3 regions of the Gracilibacillus xinjiangensis genome follow, and region 1 is predicted to be linked to each of the others. Evidence: predicted binding sites of a transcription regulator. Region 1 holds the regulator's gene; each other region holds the start of a gene.
What was found. Region 1 encodes Rex, which represses fermentation and respiration genes when NADH is low (regulators of the CRP and FNR family bind a similar motif). Its sites were predicted from a motif close to TTGTGAAATATTTCACAA; they were not measured.
Positions count from the first base shown of each region.

Region 2: a site for Rex is predicted at 5,671-5,688, ahead of ACFOY7_RS17705 (L-lactate dehydrogenase). Genes of this name have one in related genera too.
Region 3: a site for Rex is predicted at 5,597-5,614, ahead of nirB (nitrite reductase large subunit NirB). Genes of this name have one in related genera too.

Region 1 covers NZ_JBHSDT010000001.1:317,616-325,173, forward strand. The annotation lists gene groL (chaperonin GroEL) at 1-815, opposite strand, end outside; gene groES (co-chaperone GroES) at 880-1,164, opposite strand; gene ACFOY7_RS01545 (CPBP family intramembrane glutamic endopeptidase) at 1,418-2,122, shown strand; gene ACFOY7_RS01550 (DUF4305 domain-containing protein) at 2,123-2,335, shown strand; gene ACFOY7_RS01555 (redox-sensing transcriptional repressor Rex) at 2,371-3,009, opposite strand; gene ACFOY7_RS01560 (ABC-F family ATP-binding cassette domain-containing protein) at 3,225-5,150, shown strand; gene tsaD (tRNA (adenosine(37)-N6)-threonylcarbamoyltransferase complex transferase subunit TsaD) at 5,482-6,507, opposite strand; gene rimI (ribosomal protein S18-alanine N-acetyltransferase) at 6,504-6,950, opposite strand; gene tsaB (tRNA (adenosine(37)-N6)-threonylcarbamoyltransferase complex dimerization subunit type 1 TsaB) at 6,943-7,558, opposite strand, start outside.
Region 2 covers NZ_JBHSDT010000008.1:1,252,897-1,260,454, forward strand. The annotation lists gene gpmI (2,3-bisphosphoglycerate-independent phosphoglycerate mutase) at 1-40, opposite strand, end outside; gene tpiA (triose-phosphate isomerase) at 37-795, opposite strand; gene ACFOY7_RS17685 (phosphoglycerate kinase) at 815-1,996, opposite strand; gene gap (type I glyceraldehyde-3-phosphate dehydrogenase) at 2,082-3,089, opposite strand; gene ACFOY7_RS17695 (sugar-binding transcriptional regulator) at 3,129-4,157, opposite strand; gene ACFOY7_RS17700 (glutaredoxin family protein) at 4,290-4,532, opposite strand; gene ACFOY7_RS17705 (L-lactate dehydrogenase) at 4,615-5,577, opposite strand; tRNA gene ACFOY7_RS17710 (tRNA-Arg) at 6,152-6,224, opposite strand; gene clpP (ATP-dependent Clp endopeptidase proteolytic subunit ClpP) at 6,485-7,081, shown strand; gene ACFOY7_RS17720 (HPr family phosphocarrier protein) at 7,122-7,376, opposite strand.
Region 3 covers NZ_JBHSDT010000008.1:1,131,625-1,139,182, reverse strand. The annotation lists gene ACFOY7_RS17045 (MFS transporter) at 1-1,015, opposite strand, end outside; gene nasC (assimilatory nitrate reductase catalytic subunit NasC) at 1,051-3,189, opposite strand; gene nirB (nitrite reductase large subunit NirB) at 3,239-5,560, opposite strand; gene nirB (nitrite reductase large subunit NirB) at 5,848-7,558, shown strand, end outside.

The DNA.
Region 1 (7,558 bases):
ACTGCATTGAAAGTACCGCGTAATTTATTCACAACTAATGTAGCAAGTGCTTCACCTTCTACATCTTCAGCAATTAATAAAAGAGGTTTACCTTGTTGAACAACCTGCTCAAGTACTGGTAATACTTCTTGAATATTGTTGATTTTCTTATCAGTGATTAAGATATATGGATCCTCAAGTACTGCTTCCATTTTATCTTGGTCTGTTACCATGTATGGAGATGCATATCCACGGTCAAATTGCATACCTTCAACAACTTCTAGCTCTGTTGAGAAACCTTTTGATTCTTCAATTGTGATAACACCATCGTTACCAACACGTTCCATCGCTTCAGCGATTAGTTGACCAACTTCTTCGTCAGCTGATGAAATTGCAGCAACTTGTGCAATAGATTCTTTGCTTTCAATTGGTTTAGAAACTTTACGAAGTTCTTCTGTCGCTACTTGTACCGCTTTTTCAATACCACGGCGAACCCCTACCGGATTAGCACCAGAAGCTACGTTTTTCAAGCCTTCCTGGATCATTGCTTGTGCCAGTACTGTCGCAGTAGTTGTACCGTCCCCTGCAACATCATTTGTTTGAGATGCTACTTCTGATACTAATTGAGCACCCATGTTCTCAAACTTATCTTCCAATTCGATTTCTTTTGCGATTGTTACACCATCATTTGTAATAAGTGGGGAACCATATTTTTTATCTAATACAACGTTACGACCTTTTGGTCCCAAAGTTACTTTTACAGCGTTTGCTAATGTATCCACCCCGCGAAGCATGGAACGACGAGCGTCTTCACTAAATTTAATTTCTTTTGCCATTATAGAAAACCTCCTTGAAAATAAATTATTATGATATTTTATTTAAATGTACTTCGAGCAACAATTAGCCTACGATCGCTAAGATGTCACTTTCACGAAGGATTAAGTATTCTTTACCATCATATTTAACTTCTGTACCAGCGAATTTAGAGTAAATAACAGTTTCGCCCTCATTTACTTCAAGTGCAATTTTTTCGCCATTGTCTGTTACACGACCAGTACCAACAGCAACTACTCTACCCTCTTGTGGTTTTTCTTTCGCAGAATCAGGAAGAACAATTCCACTCGCTGTTTTTTCTTCTTGCTCTACAACCTCAATAATGACACGATCACCTAATGGTTTAAGCATTGATAATAACCTCCTTGATATCTACATTTATATTTTTTGTCGATTGTTAGCACTCAATCTAAGGGAGTGCTAACACAATTATTATAATAATGAATCAGCATTTTTTTTGCAAGTATTAAGTACATATTTTTAGAAAAAAATTCTTAAACTGGGATACTCTTATATAATTAGTCTTACTATTTCAATTTCATTCTTTTTTTATGTTAAAATACGTATCATGTAAAGAAAAATAAATAAAGGGAGTCGTTTTACTTTGCCAAAAAAGTATATATATGTAATAGCAACATATGTACTGATGCAACTGTCCAGTTATTTTGTTATTCCACTTGAAAAGAATTTAGATATTGATCCAGTCATTTTGACCGTATCATGGAGTATAATAACTTTTCTTGCTGCATTAGCAGTCTCGTGTTATATACTCAGAGATGAAATCCGCAGTTTCTTCAGATTAGAAGATAAAAAAATCGGACAAATTATATTTTGGTCTGTCGTAGGATTTATCCTTGTAATAATAGCTCAAAATGTTGCTGGACTAATTGAAAGGTATGTGTTCGGAATTACTACTTCCTCCGAAAATACCCAAATCCTTTTGGAAGTTGCAAGACGTGCACCAATATTTATTATTATTATCTCCATATTGGGACCAATTCTAGAAGAGCTTGTTTTTAGAAAAGCAATCTTTGGTACACTGAATCAACGAATGAATTTCTTCATTGCTGCTGTGATATCAGGTTTTCTCTTTGCTATCTTACATATGGACTTTGATCATTTGCTAACATATATATTAGCAGGTATGGTTTTTGCATTCGTTTATGTAGAAACTAATCGAATTATTGTTCCTATCATTGTTCATATGTCCATGAATACTATGGCTGTAATTCTGCAATTTTCAATTGATCCTGAAGAGTTACAGAGAAGGCTTGAAGAGCTGCAGTTGATATTATTTGGAGGCTTTTAAATGATGAGAATTTCACCACTAACTTCTGCTTTTTTTTATTTCGCATTAGGCAGTCTATTCACCTATATTGCGATTCAATCAGTAGAAGGATCTGTTTTTAACTTTATCACGATACTACTTGCATTTTTTGCAACCATTGATTTCGTTGTTGGTATACGACTAGTAAATTTACACTTTCGTATTAAAAAAGCAAGAGATAAAAAGAAAAAATAAGAAGTGCTAGCTCGAATGCTGCACTTCTTTCTTTTTTACTCTTCCTCTAATGGGTAATGTTTCATAAAATAGACTAATGATTGAAGTTCAACCGCTAAATCGATATGATGTACTCTTACATCATTCGGTACAGTAATTCTGGCAGGGGTAAAATTCAAAATCCCTTTAACACCAGATTGGACAAGTCTGTCTGCCATCGGTTGTGCTTCAGCAACAGGGACCGTTAATATAGCGACATGGATATCACCTATTTGCTCCTCTAATTCATCTACATGATATACTTGAATACTGCCAATCTCTTTGCCAACTTTAGAAGGATCAGCGTCAAATGCTACTTCAATCTTCGTATTATTATTTTTGGTAAAGTTATAATTTAAAAATGCTGTGCCTAAATTACCAACACCAATCAACACAACAGGTGTATTCTCATCTTGATCTAATGTTTTTCGAAAAAAACCGAGCAAGTAATCAACATTATAACCATAGCCTTTCTTCCCCAGTGCACCGAAGTAAGAAAAGTCACGTCTTATTGTTGCAGAGTCCACTTTCATTGCACTGCTCAATTCTTTTGAAGATACACGGTCTTTACCTTGAATATGTAAATTGTTCAAAAAACGATAATATAAAGGTAAGCGTTTTGCTGTAGCTTGAGGTATTTTATTATAATTCGCCATTATTCAATCCCCTTATTCTACTACTAAAGATTTGTGAATGTTGATACTTACTATTCATTCTAACAGAAAAGGTCAGAAAAGTCGTGAAATAATTCACTACACGAGACAACTGTCAAGTGCAATTTATTGAAACCAGGATTTCCACATAATAAATTAGACTACTTGCAGATTAGGCAGTAGTTAAGATAAACTTACATCAATGAGGTGAACAAAGCATGATTTATTTACAAGTGAACAATTTAACAAAAAGATTTGGTGCTGAACTGATCTTGTCTAATATAAAACTAGAAATAAAACAACATGATCGCATCGCCATTGTTGGTAGAAATGGTGCTGGTAAATCTACTTTATTGAATATCATTTCCGGCCAATTAAGCTATGACGAAGGCGAGATTCATAAACCAAAAGAAGTAACACTAGGATATCTTGCACAACACTCGGGACTTGATTCCGCTGAAACCATTTGGGATGAAATGCTTAAGATATTTGAACATTTTATTAAAGAAGAAAAGAAACTGCGTCAAATGGAACAGCAAATGGGTGATCCAGATCTAATTGAAGATCAAGAAAAATATCAACAGTTATTATCAAATTATGATCAAAAACAAGAGGCATTTAAAACAGCTGGCGGTTACCAATATGAAGCAGAAATTAAAGCAGTATTAAATGGGTTGGATTTCCCTGAATCAATGTGGGGAACATCAATTGCTACACTTAGCGGAGGGCAAAAAACAAGACTTGCATTAGGTAAACTCTTATTAACTAAACCAGATGTCCTGATCCTGGATGAACCAACCAATCACCTGGATATCCAAACACTTACATGGTTAGAGAATTATATTAACAACTACAACGGGGCAGTTGTAATAGTTTCACACGACAGATACTTCCTCGATAAAACAGTCAATATCGTTTATGAAATTTCCCGTCAGGAATCAGCCAAATTTCATGGCAACTACAGTAAATATCTGGACCAGAAAGCAGCAAACTATGAACGTGATTTGAAACAATATGAAAAACAACAGACGGAAATTAAAAAAATGGAAGACTTTATTCAAAAAAATTTGGTGAGAGCTTCCACAACCAAACGGGCTCAGAGCAGACGAAAGCAGTTAGAGAAAATGGAAGTAATGGATAAACCCCTCGGTGATGAAGGTTCGGCAAAATTTTCTTTTTCCATTGACCGCAGAAGCGGAAATGATGTTTTAAAAATTAATGACCTTGCCTTTCGTTATGAATCTTCCGAACCTTATATTTTCTCTAATCTTAATATTAATCTATCGCGCGGAGAGAGCATGGCATTAGTTGGCCCGAACGGTGTCGGGAAATCCACTTTGTTAAAAAATATCATTGGGCAATTAGATCCTGCCAAAGGAACGATTCAGCTTGGTGCGAATGTTCAAATTGGTTACTATGATCAGGAACAGACTTTGCTCCACGAAAAGAAAACGGTGCTAAATGAGTTATGGGACGATTACGCTCTAATGAATGAAAAGGATATCCGAACAATTTTAGGTAATTTCTTATTTAGTGGTGATGACGTCTTACGACCAGTATCTGCCTTAAGTGGTGGAGAAAAAGCACGTCTTGCACTTGCAAAACTCATGATGGAAAAAGCAAACTTCTTACTGCTTGATGAGCCAACAAACCATCTGGACTTGGACAGTAAAGAAATTCTGGAAGCGGCACTCGTTGATTATCCTGGTACCATTCTGTTTGTATCACACGATCGTTATTTTATTAATAAACTAGCAACACAAGTACTAGAAATGCAGGCAAATAAAACAACCGTCTACTTAGGGGATTATGATTATTATCTAGAAAAGAAGCAAGAGGAAGCACAATTGAAGGAACTGCAAAAAGAAGAATTAGTAGAAGCCTCCAAACAGCAAACAAAATCAGATTTCAAAAAAGAAAAGGAATTAAAGAAAGCGGAGCGAAAAAAGCAACGCAGAATTGAAGAAATCGAATCAGAAGTCGAACAATTAGAGGAAGAACTTTCACGTAACGAGGAATTATTATGTGATCCTGAAGTATACCAAGACCATGAGAAGTCATTAGAGTTAACAGATAAAAGTGGCCAAATCAAGGCTACCATAGAAAGATTAATGGAAGAATGGGAAAGATTGCATGAAGATTAATAAGAAAGCGGGTTGCTTCAAGTAACTCGTTTTTTTATCCACAATTATATTTTGAGTTATTTACTGATGTAAAAGGTTATCCATAGACTTATCCCCATAATCCACAGTATACAGTCAATTTATCCACAAATCCCATTATTTCTTACCATTGATTTACCGCTATTTACAGCGCTTATTAACATAGGTGTTAATAAGTTGTTGATAAATAGTTGATAAGTAAGGAACCTATTCAAATAAATACTATTTGGCCATGCCACTTTGGGATACATAGATAAGGAAAAGCAACAAAAAAGGGTTACTAAACATTTAGATGCAAAGCAACCCTTTTTCATTAGTTTTTTCTTTGAGCATATCTTTCTAAATCCAGGCCAGGACTCGCGTTCAAATCCCATGCAGCTCGATGCCCTTGATTGAAGGCAATAGAACCTGCAGCTGCTATCATTGCTGCATTATCTGTACATAATGAGATTGGAGGAAACATTAAATCTATCGCTTCATCATCAAATTTAGTCTCCATCGCACTTCTAAGACCTTTATTTGCTGCAACCCCACCTGCGACAATTACTTGCTTGATATCATAATTTTTGGCAGCCCGGTATGTTTTCTCAACTAATACATCGACAACGCTTGATTGAAAACTTGCTGCAATATCTTCATTACGATATACTTGCCCTCGCTGTTTAGCATTATGCAATGTATTAATCACTGCTGACTTTAAACCACTAAAGCTGAAATCATAAGAGCCTTCCTCTAACCACGCTCTGGGAAAATCAATGACAGAATTGCCTTCATGTGCTAATTGGTCAATTTTGGGCCCACCTGGGTATGGAAGATTAAGCGTACGAGCAACTTTATCATATGCTTCCCCTGCAGCATCATCCCGAGTTTCGCCAATAATATTAAAATCACCATGTTCTTTCATTAAAATAAGTTCTGTATGCCCCCCTGATACGACTAATGCGAGGAGTGGAAATTCAAATTCCTTCACAAGGCGATTTGCATAAATATGACCTGCAATATGGTGTACTCCAATTAGCGGCTTATTATGCGAAAACGCCAACGCTTTCGCAGCATTCACTCCAACTAGTAATGCACCAACAAGTCCAGGTCCCTCTGTTACTGTAACGGCATCGATATCGTCCATTGTTAAGCCTGCTTTTGCAAAAGTTTCCTCCAGGACAAGTGTAACCTGTTCAACATGGTGTCTTGACGCAATCTCAGGCACCACTCCACCAAAGCGTTTATGGCTCTCTATTTGTGAAGCAACCACATTGGAAACAATTTCTCGCCCATCTTTTATAATAGCTGCAGCTGTTTCATCACAGCTTGTCTCAATTCCTAAAATATATTCACTCATAAATTCACCCACAATACTAATGCGTCTTCTTGATTGTCTGTATAATAATTCTTTCTAATGCCACCAGGGATTAAACCAAATTTCTTGTACATTTTTTGTGCAACAAGGTTTGATACACGTACCTCCAGAGACAAATGTTTCACACCGTTGGCAACTGCATAATTCATTACATATTGAAAAAGCCCTTCACCGTAACGGTTTCCCCGATGTGCTGGTTCAATAGCTATGTTTGTAATTTGCGCTTCATCTAGTACTATCCAGGAACCACAGAAACCAATCACTTCATCATCAAGAGTTGCTACAAAATAACGAGCAAAGTTATTTGTTCTCATTTCCTCATAATAAATATCCTTCGGCCATGGCTTCGGGAAGGAAAGACAATCAATTTCATATACCCGGTCAATATCAGCTTCTGTCATTTGACGGAAATCTAAACTACTCATTTTCCTTTAATCCCTGTTCCTTTATCCATTTTGCTTCCGCTTCTACTAACCTTAAATAATTCGGGGTTATGTTATGGGTTATTTCTGGTTGTCTTTCTCCAGCTAATGATAAAAGAACCCCTGGACGCGGAAGATGTAAAGTATTCAAAGCGGGGAAGATAGCATTATCACCTAATATAGATACAATCGTGGATCGATGTAATTCAAGATCCTGACTTAAAAATAAAATCGGTTCTCCAATATTGTTTAACTCTTCCAACCATTCTGTAAAGGATATGTTTTGTTCCTTTTTCGCCAAAACTAAACGGTTGTCTTCCTGCTGATACAACCCTGTATAGACTAAGCCGCGTCTCGCATCAAAGAAGGGACAAATATACTTCGCTTGCCCCATACCATTATAGGCAACAAGCTCCAGACTGGATATAGCAGCAATCGGAATATCTAATGACCATGCCATTGTTTTGGCAGTGGATAATCCTATCCGAACACCTGTATAAGAACCAGGCCCTTTTGCTACAACGATTTGATCTAAGTCGTTTGGTAATGTATTGGTTTCTCTCATAATATGGTCAATAGCCGGCATTAATCCGATCGAATGATTCCGTTTC
Region 2 (7,558 bases), on a different contig from region 1:
CGTCTAAGATGATTAGGGCTGCTAATTTGTTTTGGCTCATTTTGCACCAGCCTCCACTAATTGCAGGAATGAATCTGCCTCTAAGCTAGCACCACCTACAAGTGCACCATCAATATCGGATTGTGCAAGTAATTCATCAACATTTGCCGGTTTTACACTACCGCCATACTGAATACGAACAGCTTCACCAGCTGCATCTGATACCGTTTGTGCAACAACTTTACGAATATGTGTACACACTTCATTTGCTTGTTCAGATGTTGCAGTCTTTCCTGTACCAATTGCCCAAATTGGTTCATATGCAATGATAGATGCTTTTACTTGCTCATCAGATAAACCTTTAATTGCTGCTTTTACTTGTTTTTCGACAACGTTCATTGTTTCATTGCTTTCACGTTCTTCTAATGTCTCACCAACACAAATGATAGGAATTAATCCATGAGCGAATGCAGCATGAGCTTTTTTGTTTACTGTCTCATCCGTTTCAGCAAATAATTCCCGACGTTCAGAGTGACCTAAGACTACATAAGTTACCCCAATGTCTTTTAGCATGCTAGGACTTACTTCACCAGTAAACGCACCATTATCTTCAAAGTGCATATTCTGTGCTGCAATGGCCAAATCTGTTCCTTTTGCTTTTTCTACTAATGTTGGTAAGTATGGAAAAGGTGCACAAACTACTGATTCCACATTTTCACTTGAAGGTACTTTTGCTTTTGTTTCTTCAACAAATTGTACAGCTTCACCTATTAGTTTGTTCATTTTCCAGTTACCTGCGATTACTTTTGTACGCATCCTATCACCTCTCCTTTTCTTACTTGTCAGTTAAAGCAGTAACACCTGGCAGTTCTTTACCTTCCATAAATTCTAAAGAAGCACCACCGCCAGTGGAAATATGATCCATTTTATCTGCAAGATCAAATTTCTCAACAGCTGCTGCAGAGTCACCGCCACCAATTACAGTATACCCTTCTGTTTTACTTAATGCATCTGCTACGGCTTTTGTACCATTTGCAAAAGTATCCAATTCGAATACACCCATTGGTCCATTCCAAATTACCAGCTTAGACTCAGCTACTATTTTAGCATATTTTTCACGAGTTTTTGGACCAATATCTAATGCTTCCCAATCTGCTGGGATATTTTCGATGCTAACCTCTTGAGTGTTAGCATCATTTGAGAAGTCATCAGCAACAATAACATCTTCAGGCATTACGAAATTAACACCTTTGTCTTTAGCTTTTTGCATATATTCTTTTGCTAACTCAATTTTGTCTTCTTCTAAAAGTGATTTCCCAATTTCGTTACCCATTGCTTTAACGAAAGTATACGCAAGTCCACCACCAATGATTAAGTTATCCACTTTATCTAACAGGTGATCAATTACACCAATCTTATCTTTTACTTTCGCTCCGCCGACAATTGCTGTAAATGGACGATCAGGATCCGATAATGCTTTCCCTAGCACGTCTAGTTCTTTTTCAAGTAAGAACCCGGCTGCTGATGGAATATGTTCAGCAATACCAGCTGTTGATGCATGTGCACGGTGAGCAGCACCAAATGCATCATTCACATAGAAGTCAGCTAAGTCAGCAAATGCTTTCGCTAATGCCGGATCATTTTTTGTTTCACCAGCTTCAAATCGAACATTTTCGATAAGCAGAATATCGCCATCATTTAGTTCGCTTACTGCTTGATTTACTTCATCTCCGTAAACCTCATCAGTTTTCACAACAGATTTATTGATTAAATCACTTAAACGTTTCGCAACAGCATCCATGCGTAATTCTTCGACTACTTCCCCGCCCGGGCGGCCTAAGTGGCTTGCCAGAATCACTTTTGCACCTTGTTCAGATAAGTGCTCAATTGTTGGTAATGCTGCTCTGATACGTGTATCATCTGTTACTTCTCCGTCTTTCATCGGTACGTTAAAATCAACTCGGCAAAAAACCTTTTTCCCTTTAACATCAATGTCTTTAATTGTCTGTTTATTCATTGAATGGAACCTCCTTGGGATTAAATCCTTATTAAATTGGAAAACGAGAGGAGGATTGATCCCCCTCCCGTTTTCTAGCTAATTCTTATAGTCCTTGTGCTTTAAGGTATGCTGCTAAATCAACTACACGACTAGAGTATCCCATTTCGTTATCATACCATGATACTACTTTTACCATGTTACCTTCCATAACCATTGTAGAAAGTCCATCGATAGTAGAAGAGTTAGTGTTTCCGATGTAATCTACAGATACTAAAGGCTCATCAGAATATCCTAGGATACCTTTTAATTTACCTTCTGCTGCTTCTTTAAGCGCTCCGTTTACTTCTTCAACAGTTACTTCTTTATCAAGTTCTGCAACAAGGTCAACTAGTGAACCATCTGGAGTTGGTACACGCATTGCCATACCATTCAATTTACCTTCTAATTCAGGTAATACTAGTGAAACTGCTTTAGCAGCACCAGTAGTTGTAGGAATGATATTTTCAGAAGCTGCACGCGCACGACGGTAATCTTTATGAGGTAAGTCTAAGATTTGCTGATCGTTAGTGTATGAGTGAATAGTTGTCATCATACCGCGTTTTAAACCAAATGTATCATTTAACACTTTCGCATATGGAGCTAAACAGTTTGTTGTACAAGATGCATTAGAGATTACATGATGATTTGCTGGATCATATTTATCTTCGTTAACACCCATTACAACCGTAATGTCTTCATTAGATGCAGGAGCAGAGATGATTACTTTTTTCGCACCAGCATCTAAGTGTTTAGCCGCAGCTTCACGTTTAGTGAAGAATCCAGTAGATTCAACTACGATTTCCACACCTAAATCACCCCATGGTAAGTTAGCCGGGTCACGATCAGATAGTACTTTAATCTCTTTACCGCCAACTACAAGAGCGTCACCTTTTACAGAAACTTCCTCTTCAAGTTTGCCGTGAACAGAATCATATTTTAACAAGTGTGCAAGCATGTTCGCATCAGTTAAATCATTAACTGCTACTACTTCCACCTCATTATTTTTTAAAGCTTGACGAAAAACATTACGACCAATACGGCCAAAACCATTAATACCTACTTTTACTGCCATGCTAATATCCTCCTTAAGGTTGTACTTAATTTTTTATATTTAAAGGGAAATTCCCTTTAACAACTCTTTCGCTGCTGCCTCATCTGTAATAAGCACATTACTTTTTCCTTGCTTAAAATATGACTGGATCGCTTTTGCTTTTGATTTACCACCAGCAACAGCAATAACATACTGTGCTTGCTTCAACTCTTCAATTTGTATACCAACAGTACGAACTTTATAAACAACTTCCCCTTGTTCGTCCAGATAATAGCCAAAAGCTTCACTAACAGCATTGCCTGACCTTAACTTTTCTATTACGCTATCTGATGCTTTACGTCTCTTAGCCATTGTGAAGGCATCACCAATACTATGAAGAACAACTTTTGCATCGTGAACCATTTCTAAGATCTCTTTAATTGTCGGTTCTTCGATTATAGAGTGATATGAATCCTCACTTAGCGGATCCGGAACATAAAGCATACGATAATTGCCGTTTGCTTTCTTCGCCATTTGTGCACAAATCGTGTTAGCCTGGTTTTCCACCTGTTCCCCTAAGCCGCCACGTGCAGGGACAAACGTACATTTTGGTGCATGTAATAATGGTTTCATCTGATTAGCCACTTCTGCCATCGATGTACCACCTGTAACAGCTATCGTTTGATTGGAAGTTAATATAGTATTAAGGAACTGTACACATGCTTTCCCTAATTCTTCTTTAACAGAGGGTTGTTCATCACTATTCCCCGCAACGATAAATACTTGTTCCAATTGTAATTTATCCTTAATCTGTGATTCTAAAACACGAAATTCAGAAATTCCATTCATGAACTCAGCTAATTTCTCAATGACCGCATTTCCTTCTTCCGTAACTTGCATCCCTTTTGATGTCACTGCAATAAAGCCGTGTTTATTCAAAAATTCTGTTTCTGATCGAATAACACGCTCTTTCATTTGAAGATTATCGGATAAACTTCTGCGTCCAATTGGCTGCATCCGTTGTATGTATTGCAATATTTTATATCTTTTTTGCATGACATCTAAAATATCTGGGAACAATTTTTCTTGAATATCCAGTAATTCCTTCAATCGGAAACGCTCCTTTTTCGATACCGGGAAATATTTGTCCCTCCTAGTCAAAAATCGTCCCACATAGACTAAAAAAAATCAACTTCCATAAATGATTCTATCAAAGTGTTTATAATTTCTCAACTATTTTAGTCAATAATTTTTAGTTTTCAGAAAATTCGCCACTTTATCGTAATCCACTTTTCCAAAATCGGCAATTTCTCCCTCTACTTCGATCACCGGAATGATGAGATGATATTTCTCTAATAACGTATCATCTTCATATATATCTATTTCATCAATTTCGAAAAAGTACTCTGTTTGCAATAGCTCTAAAATCATTTTTGCATCCGTACATATGGAGCAATTTTCTTTTCCATATAATTTTACAGTCAATTCAATACCCTCTTCCATTATGAGGAGACAATGATTTTTCACACCATCTCCTCACATTTTTCTCTATGGTTGAAAAAGATGATCATTTTATTGCTTCTCTACCTGCTTCTACCATTTCTTTAAGTATTTTTGCAGAATCTCGCAATTGCTCCTGTTCTTTGTCAGTTAAGTTTAATTCAATAATTTCTCTGACACCATTCTCATTCAGAATTGCGGGTACGCCTATATATATATCCTCTAATCCATATTGGCCTTCCAGATAAGCAGACACTGTCACAATTGCATTTTCATTATTCAAAACTGCTCGTGTTAAACGAACTAACCCAAGACCAATCCCGTAATATGTTGCTCCTTTTCGCTTAATAATATGGTAAGCCGCATCACGAACATTTTCAAATATTGCTTTCATCTGTTCATGCTGATCAAAATCAGTAATACCCGCATACTTGCTTAATGGTACACCGCCTATCTGTACATGACTCCAAACAGGTAATTCTGAATCTCCATGCTCTCCCATTATATATGCATGTACATTTCTGGGATCCACCTCAAAATGTTCACCTAATAAATAGCGGAATCTTGCTGTATCCAGAATGGTCCCAGAACCGATAACACGCTCTTTCGGCAAGCCGGAAATTTCTTTTGTAAGTTGTGTAAGAATGTCTACTGGATTTGTTGCCACAAGGAAAATCCCTTGAAAATCAACATCCATTACTTTGTTTATAATACCTTTGAAGATTTGTGCATTTTTTGACACTAAGTCTAATCTTGTTTCTCCAGGGCGTTGATTTGCACCGGCTGTAATTACTACAAGGTCAGCATTATGGCATTCTTCATAGTCACCAGTTCTTATTCTCATCGGATTGCCAAAAGCCATGCCGTGATTCAAGTCCCTTGCTTCACCTTCTGCTTTCTCACGATCTAAATCAATTAGTACTAACTCATTTACTACTCCTTGATTTAATAATGCATATGCATAACTTGTTCCGACAAATCCAGTTCCGATAATTACGACTTTTCTTAACTTTGTTTTCTTACCAGCCATCAAAATCACCCCTAAACATTATTGAAGAACATTTGAATATATTCTTACTATATCCTATTTTTATTGGTGATAAAAGGCAGATATATGATAATATTGTGAAATGTTGAGCAACTATTCAATACTATGAACCATTTGATAATCATGACACCAATTTTTTTAGAGGTATTCAAAATTCATTCTTTCTCTGGATTATCTAGATTTTTATTTTGTACTTGTTTTGGTGCTTTATGAATTTGAGAGCCAGGTAGTCTCAATGGATAATTTACAATAAATTATCCATGCCATGTTGGATCCAACATGGCATTTTTTAGTAATCAATAGAAAGTAGATATAAGCTAACACTTAAGCTAAATCCTTAAAATTCGGGGAATTTATTATGAATCATTCAACGGAAAGTCGGCTTTATACTCTCACTATCATCCTTGCTATCCAGATATCTCAATCAAAATTTTGTCAAGAGAGATGGAAAAGGGTTTTGAAACCAGAGGATAAAGTCCAATCGATATGATATGGATGGTTTGATACAGTGGATAATGAAACAGCAGATTTTTGTAGTGGAATAAAATAAAGAGTACGCGCTCGGAGGGATTTGAACCCCCGACACATGGTACCGGAAACCATTGCTCTATCCCCTGAGCTACGAGCGCATATTTAAATAGCGACATTTTTTATTATAACTAATACACCCAATCTTTTCAATGGTAAATTTCGCATTTTTCTAGATGAGCATTCATAAACTGTTCAAGACAGTTGTTTAAACAATGGGAAAAAAGGGAAAGATGTTGTTATAATACATAATTGTTCATAATGCGGTTCAAATCTTTTGACCTTATTTGACCATTAAGTTATGATGAAAATAGTTAAAGATTTATTAAATTTAGAAGCAACATAAGGAGGAATTTTTTTTATGAATTTAATCCCTACAGTTATTGAACAAACAAACCGTGGTGAGCGTGCCTATGACATTTACTCTCGCCTTTTAAAAGACAGAATCATTATGCTGGGCAGTGCTATTGACGATAATGTATCTAACAGTATTGTTGCACAGCTTCTATTCTTAGCTGCAGAAGATCCTGATAAAGATATTTCATTATACATCAATTCACCAGGTGGATCAATCACTGCTGGTATGGCAATATATGATACAATGCAGTTCATTAAACCAAATGTATCAACAATCTGTATTGGTATGGCAGCATCTATGGGTGCCTTCCTTCTTGCAGCTGGTGAACCCGGCAAACGCTTTGCCTTACCAAACAGTGAAGTAATGATTCACCAGCCATTGGGCGGAACTCAAGGTCAAGCATCTGATATTCAAATCCATGCTAACCGTATTATAGAAATGCGTAAAAAATTAAACCAAATTTTAGCAGATCGTACAGGTCAACCACTTGAAGTAATCGAAAAAGATACGGATCGTGATAACTTCATGACAGCTGAACGTGCAAAAGAATATGGCCTAATTGATAGAGTAATGGAAAAGAAGCCGGCTGATTTAAACTAATAGGAAAACCCAGCTTTTAGTGGCTGGGTTTTTTGCTGTTTTATGTTCCTTCAACAAAGCTTGCTAAGTCTTCCAGTGCCTCTTGATCATCTGGACCATCTGCAATCAGCTTAATTTCATTTCCTCTCGCTAATGCTAAGCTCATCAAACCCATGATACTCTTTGCATTGATTCTTTTTTGATCTTTTTCAATAAAAATTTCTGAAGAATAACTGTTAGCTTTTTGTACAAATTGAGCTGCAGGACGTGCTTGCAAACCTGGTTCTACGTCAATAATGACATTTTTTTCCACCATCTTTAAAGCCCCTCTCTTTGTAAGCGTTACCATAATTATAATACTATACTATCCCCTTATTTATTACCAATAAAAACGATTTTTAAATTCGATACATATATAATTGTCTTTAACAAGCCCGGACTGCTCTTTTGATGTTTCATGCTTATTAAAAATAATCCCCGAAGAGGATAACCTGTTCT
Region 3 (7,558 bases), on a different contig from region 1:
CTACCAGATTGGTGAAAGCAAAGCTGCTAGCAATGACACTGGCAATGACAGCATTAACAGCAAAACTATCTAGAAAAAACATTGGCAACATAGAAATGATGGCTAATTCTGAACCAAATGTAGCAAAATAACCTATACTTAATATTGCGACACTTCTCATCGAATATTTATCACTGTCTGGGACACCAAGTTTAAGATATTCGATATTCTCTTTCCATCTTTTTCTCATGTTAAATAAGTAGAAAGTTCCAATCGCAATATAAAAGAGGAATGCCATCTGGTTAGGTAACACACCATTTTGTTGTAAAGTCCAGATTAATATTCCCATTCCTCCATAAATAGGGAATGAAATTAGCAATAGTAATTTTAAATCATTTCTAGTTGTTGCTTTTATCGGATTCGTGTCCTTTGTATAAGGGAATGCCTTCCATGCTGGTGTGTTTTTGGCTGTCATGAAAAAAATGATCCCATAAATAAGTGCAATCAACCCTGTAATAAAAATGGCATACCTCCATCCATTTTCACCTCCGAAAAGTAGTGCAAAAGAGGGTAAGGTCAGTGCTGCAAAGGAAGACCCAAAGTTTCCCCAACCTGCATAAATTCCTTGTGCTAATCCCCCCTGACGTGCCGGAAACCATTCGGTTACCATCCGTATCCCTACAACAAAGCTCGCACCTATCGTCCCAAGGATTAATCTGGATATAAGTAATTGCATATAATTAGTTCCGATCGCAAATATAAAGCAAGGTATGCTCATTGTTATTAAAAGAAGCGAGAAAACATTTCTGGGGCCATAACGGTCCACTAACCTTCCGATAATAATTCTCCCAGGAATACTAAGTGCAAGGTTGACAATCATTAATGCACCGATTTCCTCACCAGTTAAAGCAAGCTGCTTTTGGATCGTTGATTGGAATGGCGCCATATTAAACCAAACCATTACACTGACGAAGAAAGCAAGTGTAGAAATTGTAAGCATCTGTTTTTGTCCACTGTAATTATTTTCGATAGTCATATTAATCTCCCTATAATGATGATTGTTCCAATATTCTAATTTGTTATTGGACTAACTCTTGCTACACTCATTTTAAAACCAGGCATACGGCAAAAAGGATCCAATTGATCACCTACAAGCCGATTGACATTCTGCTTTTCTGTCCAATGGAATGGTATAAAAATCGTGTCTTTTCGAATAGCTTCCGAGAATTGACTACGAACAATAATCCACCCCTTTTCCGAGGTTACTTTGACTAATTTGTTTTGTTTGATGCCATATTTTTTAGCGGTTTCTGGATGTATTTCTATATATGCTTCCACATTTCTGGCAGCTAATGAAGGGCTTTTTCTTGTTTGTTCTCCAGTTAGATAGTGGGACATGACTCTGCCTGTGGTTAAATATAGTGGGTATTGGGAATTAATTTTTGGCTTACGTTCTCCAGACTCGTTTTTTACGACCGCCATTTTCGCCTTACCGTCTTCATGAGCGAATCGTTTTTCAAATAAACGGTTCGTTCCTGGAGTATCTGGTGAGGGACAAGGCCATAATACACCACTTTCTTTTCGTAAACGATCATAAGTTATTCCATAATAATCCGCTTTTCCTCCACGACTTGCCACTCTAAGTTCTTCAAAAATTTCTTCTGCAGAACCATAAGTGAAATATTTTTCTTTGCCTAATCTGGTTGCAACTTCAGACAGAATTTGCCAGTCGTGTTTTGCATTACCCTGGATCGGAAAGCTAGCTTCTCTTAACATTACCCGTCCTTCCACATTTGTGAAGGTGCCTTCATCTTCAAGATAGGAAGTGGCCGGTAAAACAATATCTGCTAGTTGTGCTGTTTCTGATAGGAATAAATCAACAACAACTAAGAAAGAAAGTTTTTCTAATGCTTTTTTTACGAAATTAGCATTTGGGTTGGAGATCACCGGGTTTGAACACATAATAAACATGCTTTTAATATCACCTTTTTCAATATGTTCAAACATTTCGTATGCAGATACCCCTTTATCCGGAAGATCTTCTTCTTTTATTTCCCAGACATCTGCAATATATTTTCGGTCCACTTTATTTTCAATGGAACGATAGCCAGGCAGCTGGTCAGCTTTTTGTCCATGTTCTCTGGCACCTTGGCCATTTCCTTGTCCAGTAATTGCACCAAAGCCGGAGTTTGGTTTACCGATTTTCCCTGTTGCGAGTAATAGGTTTAGGAACGCTCTTACCGTTTCCGTTCCATTTATTTGTTGTTCAATCCCGCGAGCTGTAAAGATCATTCCTGAAGGTTCACTAGCAAATACTGTTGCAGATTGATAGAACTCTTCCATCGTTATTCCAGTTTCAGAAACAATTTCATCCAAATTTAATGAAAGTACATAATTTTTCACCTCATCAAAATGATTGGTGTGTTTCATAATAAAAGCAGTATCAATCAATTCTTTTTCAATCATAATTTTTAATAAGCCATTTGCTAGTGCAATATCTGAACCTGGTTTGATCTTTAGATGCATATCTGCAAGTTTTGTTGTACTTGTTTCTCTCGGATCAATAGCAATAATATATGCACCGTTTTCCTTTGCTTTCTCAAAGTAGGGCATAATAGTTGGTTGACATTCCGCTATATTTGTCCCTGCTAAAATAATTACCCGTGTATTGGGGATTTCGTTGATTGTATTTGTGAATCCTCGATCCATTCCGAATGTCATATTTGCTCCAGTAGCAGCGGAGGCCATACATAATCTTCCATTATAATCAATGTATTTTGTCTGTAATGCAACTCTTGCAAATTTACCTAATAAATATGCTTCTTCATTTGTTATTGAGGCACTGCCATACACAGATAACGCGTTATTACCATGATTCTTTTGAATTTCCTGAAAGTTGGTTTTGATCGTTTCTAGTGCAACTTCCCATGTTACTGGTACGAATTCATTATTTATTCTCATTAATGGTTGCTTCAATCTTTCATTATGAAGGGCATGTTGATGAGCATTCATTCCTTTTACACAAAGTCTGCCTCCAGATGTCGGGTTGTCTTTTCCAATTGTTTTATATTGCTTCCTTGAAACAATTTTCTGTTCTATTAATTGCATTTTACATTGCATACTGCAATACGGACATTGGGTATCATACACTTTTTCCGATTGTGCCTTTTGTTGTTTATCACGAAAATACTTTAACATCAATTCTGTCATTTAATGGACATCCTTTCTAAACAAACAGGAAAATTTTTGAAGTTTTATACTAATAAAGTGAAGTAATGATTTTCTTTTTTCGTATCGACTGGTCTTCTACTAATCTAGCTAATAGTAGATTTTGTAATTCTTTATTGAACAACACTTCGCGAATATGAATCAGCCCAATTCGGTTTGTCCACTTTCCAATCGATTCATTAAAACTAGCTGATTGTCTGTAATATTGAATTAAAGAAAGGACAATTTTTCTGCCATCAACAATTGTTTTGGACACTGTCAGCAGTTCGGTACTAAAATTGTCTCGATCAATAATATAAATCTCCCAATTTCCATTTACCCCCACAATGTAGATATCCTTTAAAGGGAGCGATTGATTAGATTCTTGACAGCCATTTATTTTTACCTCCACAGTGTGGGGCATTTTAAGATATTCGGTCCTTTCTTCTATAAATTTGGCTAAAGATAGTGCTGCAGCAGAAGAATCTGCTTCCACACTTTTTATCATATTTTCAGAAAAGGAAAATAATTTCATATCTAGTGCTTTCCATACAGAAAGTAAATCTTCTTTTGAGACATCTTTCAGGATAATTCGGCCATTCCTTATTAAGGCCGGTGCAAGTTGAAATTGAGTAATTACCTCACTAATTTTGTTTAACTGCTTACCATCAACTGCCCCGCCATACAGTTGCGGGATAATTGTATAAAGTCCGTTTGGCTGTTTTATCGCATTGATTTTCTCATCAACAAATAGAAAACTTTCATCATGGTCCATTTCCGGGTAGACCATTTCAAGATAGTAAAGCAATGCTTCTTCACACTTATCACAACCTTCTGGCTGTGACCAGCCTAATTCTTTACGGATTAGGCTGATTGTTGTTAAGTTTCTTGTTTGAATTTCTCTGACAACTTCTTCTTCTGCCAAATTTGTACAAGCGCAAAAATGGTGAACGCTCATTGTCTCCTGGAAATAATCGCTTTTTATATATGTTAGTAACTCCTGAACGACTGGTTTACACCCGCCACATGAGCTAGATGCTTTTGTATAACGTTTTACTTCATCGACTGTTTGTAAGTCTTTCGATAAAACTTGCTCAATAATATTGCCTTTCGTTACATTATTACAAGTACATACATGGTCTTTTCTCCCAAGGCAAGCTGCATAAGAATCTTGAATATTGACTGGTTGCATCAATTTAATTTTTTCTTTGTCTGAAATGAATTTCTTCTTATTAATTGCGTCTAGTAATCTGGGACCTGCAGATGTTTCACCGAAAAGAACAGCGCCGATTGCCTTATTATTTTTAAATAGTATTTTTTTGTATGTTGAAGACACTTCATCAAAAGCTGAAATAGCTTTTGTCTCAGAAGATGTATTTACCTGCCCAACTGAAAATACGTCAACACCGGAAACTTTTAGTTGAGTAGATAATGTAGAACCATTGTATGGGTCTGTCGTTATATTACATAAATGTTTAGCTAGAATTTCGCCTTGTTCGTACAGCGGTTTTACTAACCCGTAGACTATTCCCTTATGTTCTGCACATTCACCCACAGCATAAATATCTTCAATAGTTGTTTCCATCCAATCATTGATTTTAATGCCGCGGTTTGTTTCAATACCACTTTTTGCAGCTAACTCTATGTTCGGTCTAATTCCTGCGGCCATTACAACAAGGTCTGCTGAAATCTCGCTACCATCTTTAAAGCGAATTCCTTCTACTCTTTCTTTGCCAAATATTTCAGACGTTTCTTTTTCTAGCAAAAAGTTCATCCCTTGGTTGTTCAAAACATCCTTCAGCATGCCTGCAGCTTGGTGATCTAATTGATTGTTCATTAATCGGTCAGCTAAATGGATCACATCCACTTTCATGCCTAGGTTTAATAATCCGCGCGCTGCTTCTAACCCAAGAATCCCTCCACCAATTACTGCTGCTTTTTTATAACGCTTCGAAATTTTGATCATTTTTTTACAATCATCAATGGTTCGAAATGTCATTACTCCATCTTTCTCAAATCCTGGCACAGGTATGATAAAAGGGATGGATCCTGTTGCGATAATTAACTTATCATAAGAAACTTGCCGTTTTTCTGATCCAACTGTTTTACCGACAGGATCAATATTCTTAATGATTTCGTTAGGGTAAAGTGTTATATGGTTCCTTTCATACCAATGCCAATCATTTAAGGTGATATCATCAAAGGATGTATTACCTTGTAAGACGGAAGAAAGCATAATCCGACTATAATTGGTGTAAGGCTCAGCCCCAAACACCGTTATATGATAAAGACTGGAGTCTTCTTTTAAAATATTTTCAATACATCTCAATCCAGCCATTCCATTCCCGATTAAAACAAGCTGTTTCTTCTCCATAAGATATAACCTCCTGAGTTGCTGGTACATGTCACGTTATGAAACTTTACATATTTAATAAATGAATAATCTTTCATTCTCAAGTTAATAGTCGATTCTTTTATAAAAAGCGTATCATCGTTAATAATTTGCTGTCTTATTATTTGTTAGGAAATATAACAGAGTATTTTTGTAATATGTTGACAAAAAACCATGTTAGGAAAGTTGACAAAGGTTTGGAAAGAACCTTTTTAAAGGGGTACGCTTTATACATGTTAAATTTCCAAAAACAAATTGGGGGACTAGGCATGGAAAAGAAAAAACTAGTGTTAATCGGTAATGGGATGGCAGGTATTCGAACAATTGAGGAAATATTAAAGTTGTTACCAGATCAGTTCGATATAACGGTTTTTGGTAAAGAACCTTATCCGAATTATAATCGAATTCAATTATCAAAAGTGTTGCAAGGGGATACCGAGATAAAAGATATCACTTTAAATGAATGGGAATGGTATGAGGAGAACGACATTCGTTTATATCCTGGTGAAACGGTGACTAAAATTGATAAAGACAACCAAGTAGTTTTTACTGATAAAGGAAAAGAAACACCTTATGATTATTTAATTATTGCTACAGGATCCAATCCTTTTATGCTGCCGCTTCCAGGTGCGGATAAAGAAGGAGTAACAGCTTTCCGCGATATAGAAGATTGTGAAAAAATGATTACAGCATCGAAAAATTATAAAAGAGCAGCTGTGATCGGCGGTGGTTTATTAGGGTTAGAAGCAGCCAGAGGACTTCTGAATCTAGGGATGGAAGTTGATGTTATTCATCTTTCAGATTATTTAATGGAGCGTCAGTTAGACAGATCTGCTGGTGAGTTGCTTCAGAAAGAGTTAGAAGCACAGGGAATGAATTTCTTGCTTGAAAAACAAACAGCTGAGATCTTAGGTAAAGATCGTGTGACAGGATTAAGGTTTAACGATGGAGGCAAGATACCAGCTGACTTAGTAGTAATGGCTGTAGGTATTAAACCAAATATTCAATTAGCACAGGAATCAGGGTTGGATATTAACCGCGGGATAGTAGTTAATGACCATATGGAGACAAATATTCCTAATATATATGCAGTTGGTGAATGTGCAGAGCATAATGGCATGGTATATGGCTTAGTTGCACCACTATATGAACAAGGTCAAGCGTTAGCTAAGCATATTTGTGGGATGAACCACCAAGGATACAAAGGTTCTGTCTTATCAACACAATTAAAAGTATCTGGTGTTAGTGTATTCTCAACAGGGTTGATTAATGAAACGGATCAGACGAAATCAATTAAAGTATTCGATGAATGGAGAAACACCTATAAAAAAATTCTTGTACAGAATGATAAACTGGCTGGTGCTGTCCTATTTGGAGATACAAAAGAAGGAACCAAATTACTTAGCCTGATCAAAAAAGGTGCGAATGTAGAAGAATACCTGGAAAGTACCCAAAGTCAAGATAATGATGAAAGTATTGTTGTATCTATGACGGATGATGAAGTGATTTGTGGTTGTAATGGGGTAACGAAAGGAACGATTATAAATGCGATTAAAACACAGGGTTTAACATCTGTTGAAGAAGTAAAAGGTTGTACAAATGCTTCCCGTTCTTGTGGTACTTGTAAATCTCTTGTTTCAGATTTATTAACACATACATTAGGTGATGAATATGAAGCAAATGAAAAAGAAACTGTTTGTTCATGTACAGATTTATCTAGAGATGAAGTAATTGCAGAGATTAAAGAAAAGCATTTAACACACACTCGTGAAGTAATGAATGTACTAGGTTGGAAGACAGAGGAAGGGTGTTCGAAATGTAAGCCAGCCCTAAACTATTATTTAGGAATGGTTTATCCAAAAGAGCACGAAGATGAGCGTGAATCAAGGTTTGTAAATGAAAGATTACATGCAAACATACAAAAAGATGGCACATACTCAGTTGTTCCGAGAATGTATGGCGGGGTAACCAATGCAGAAG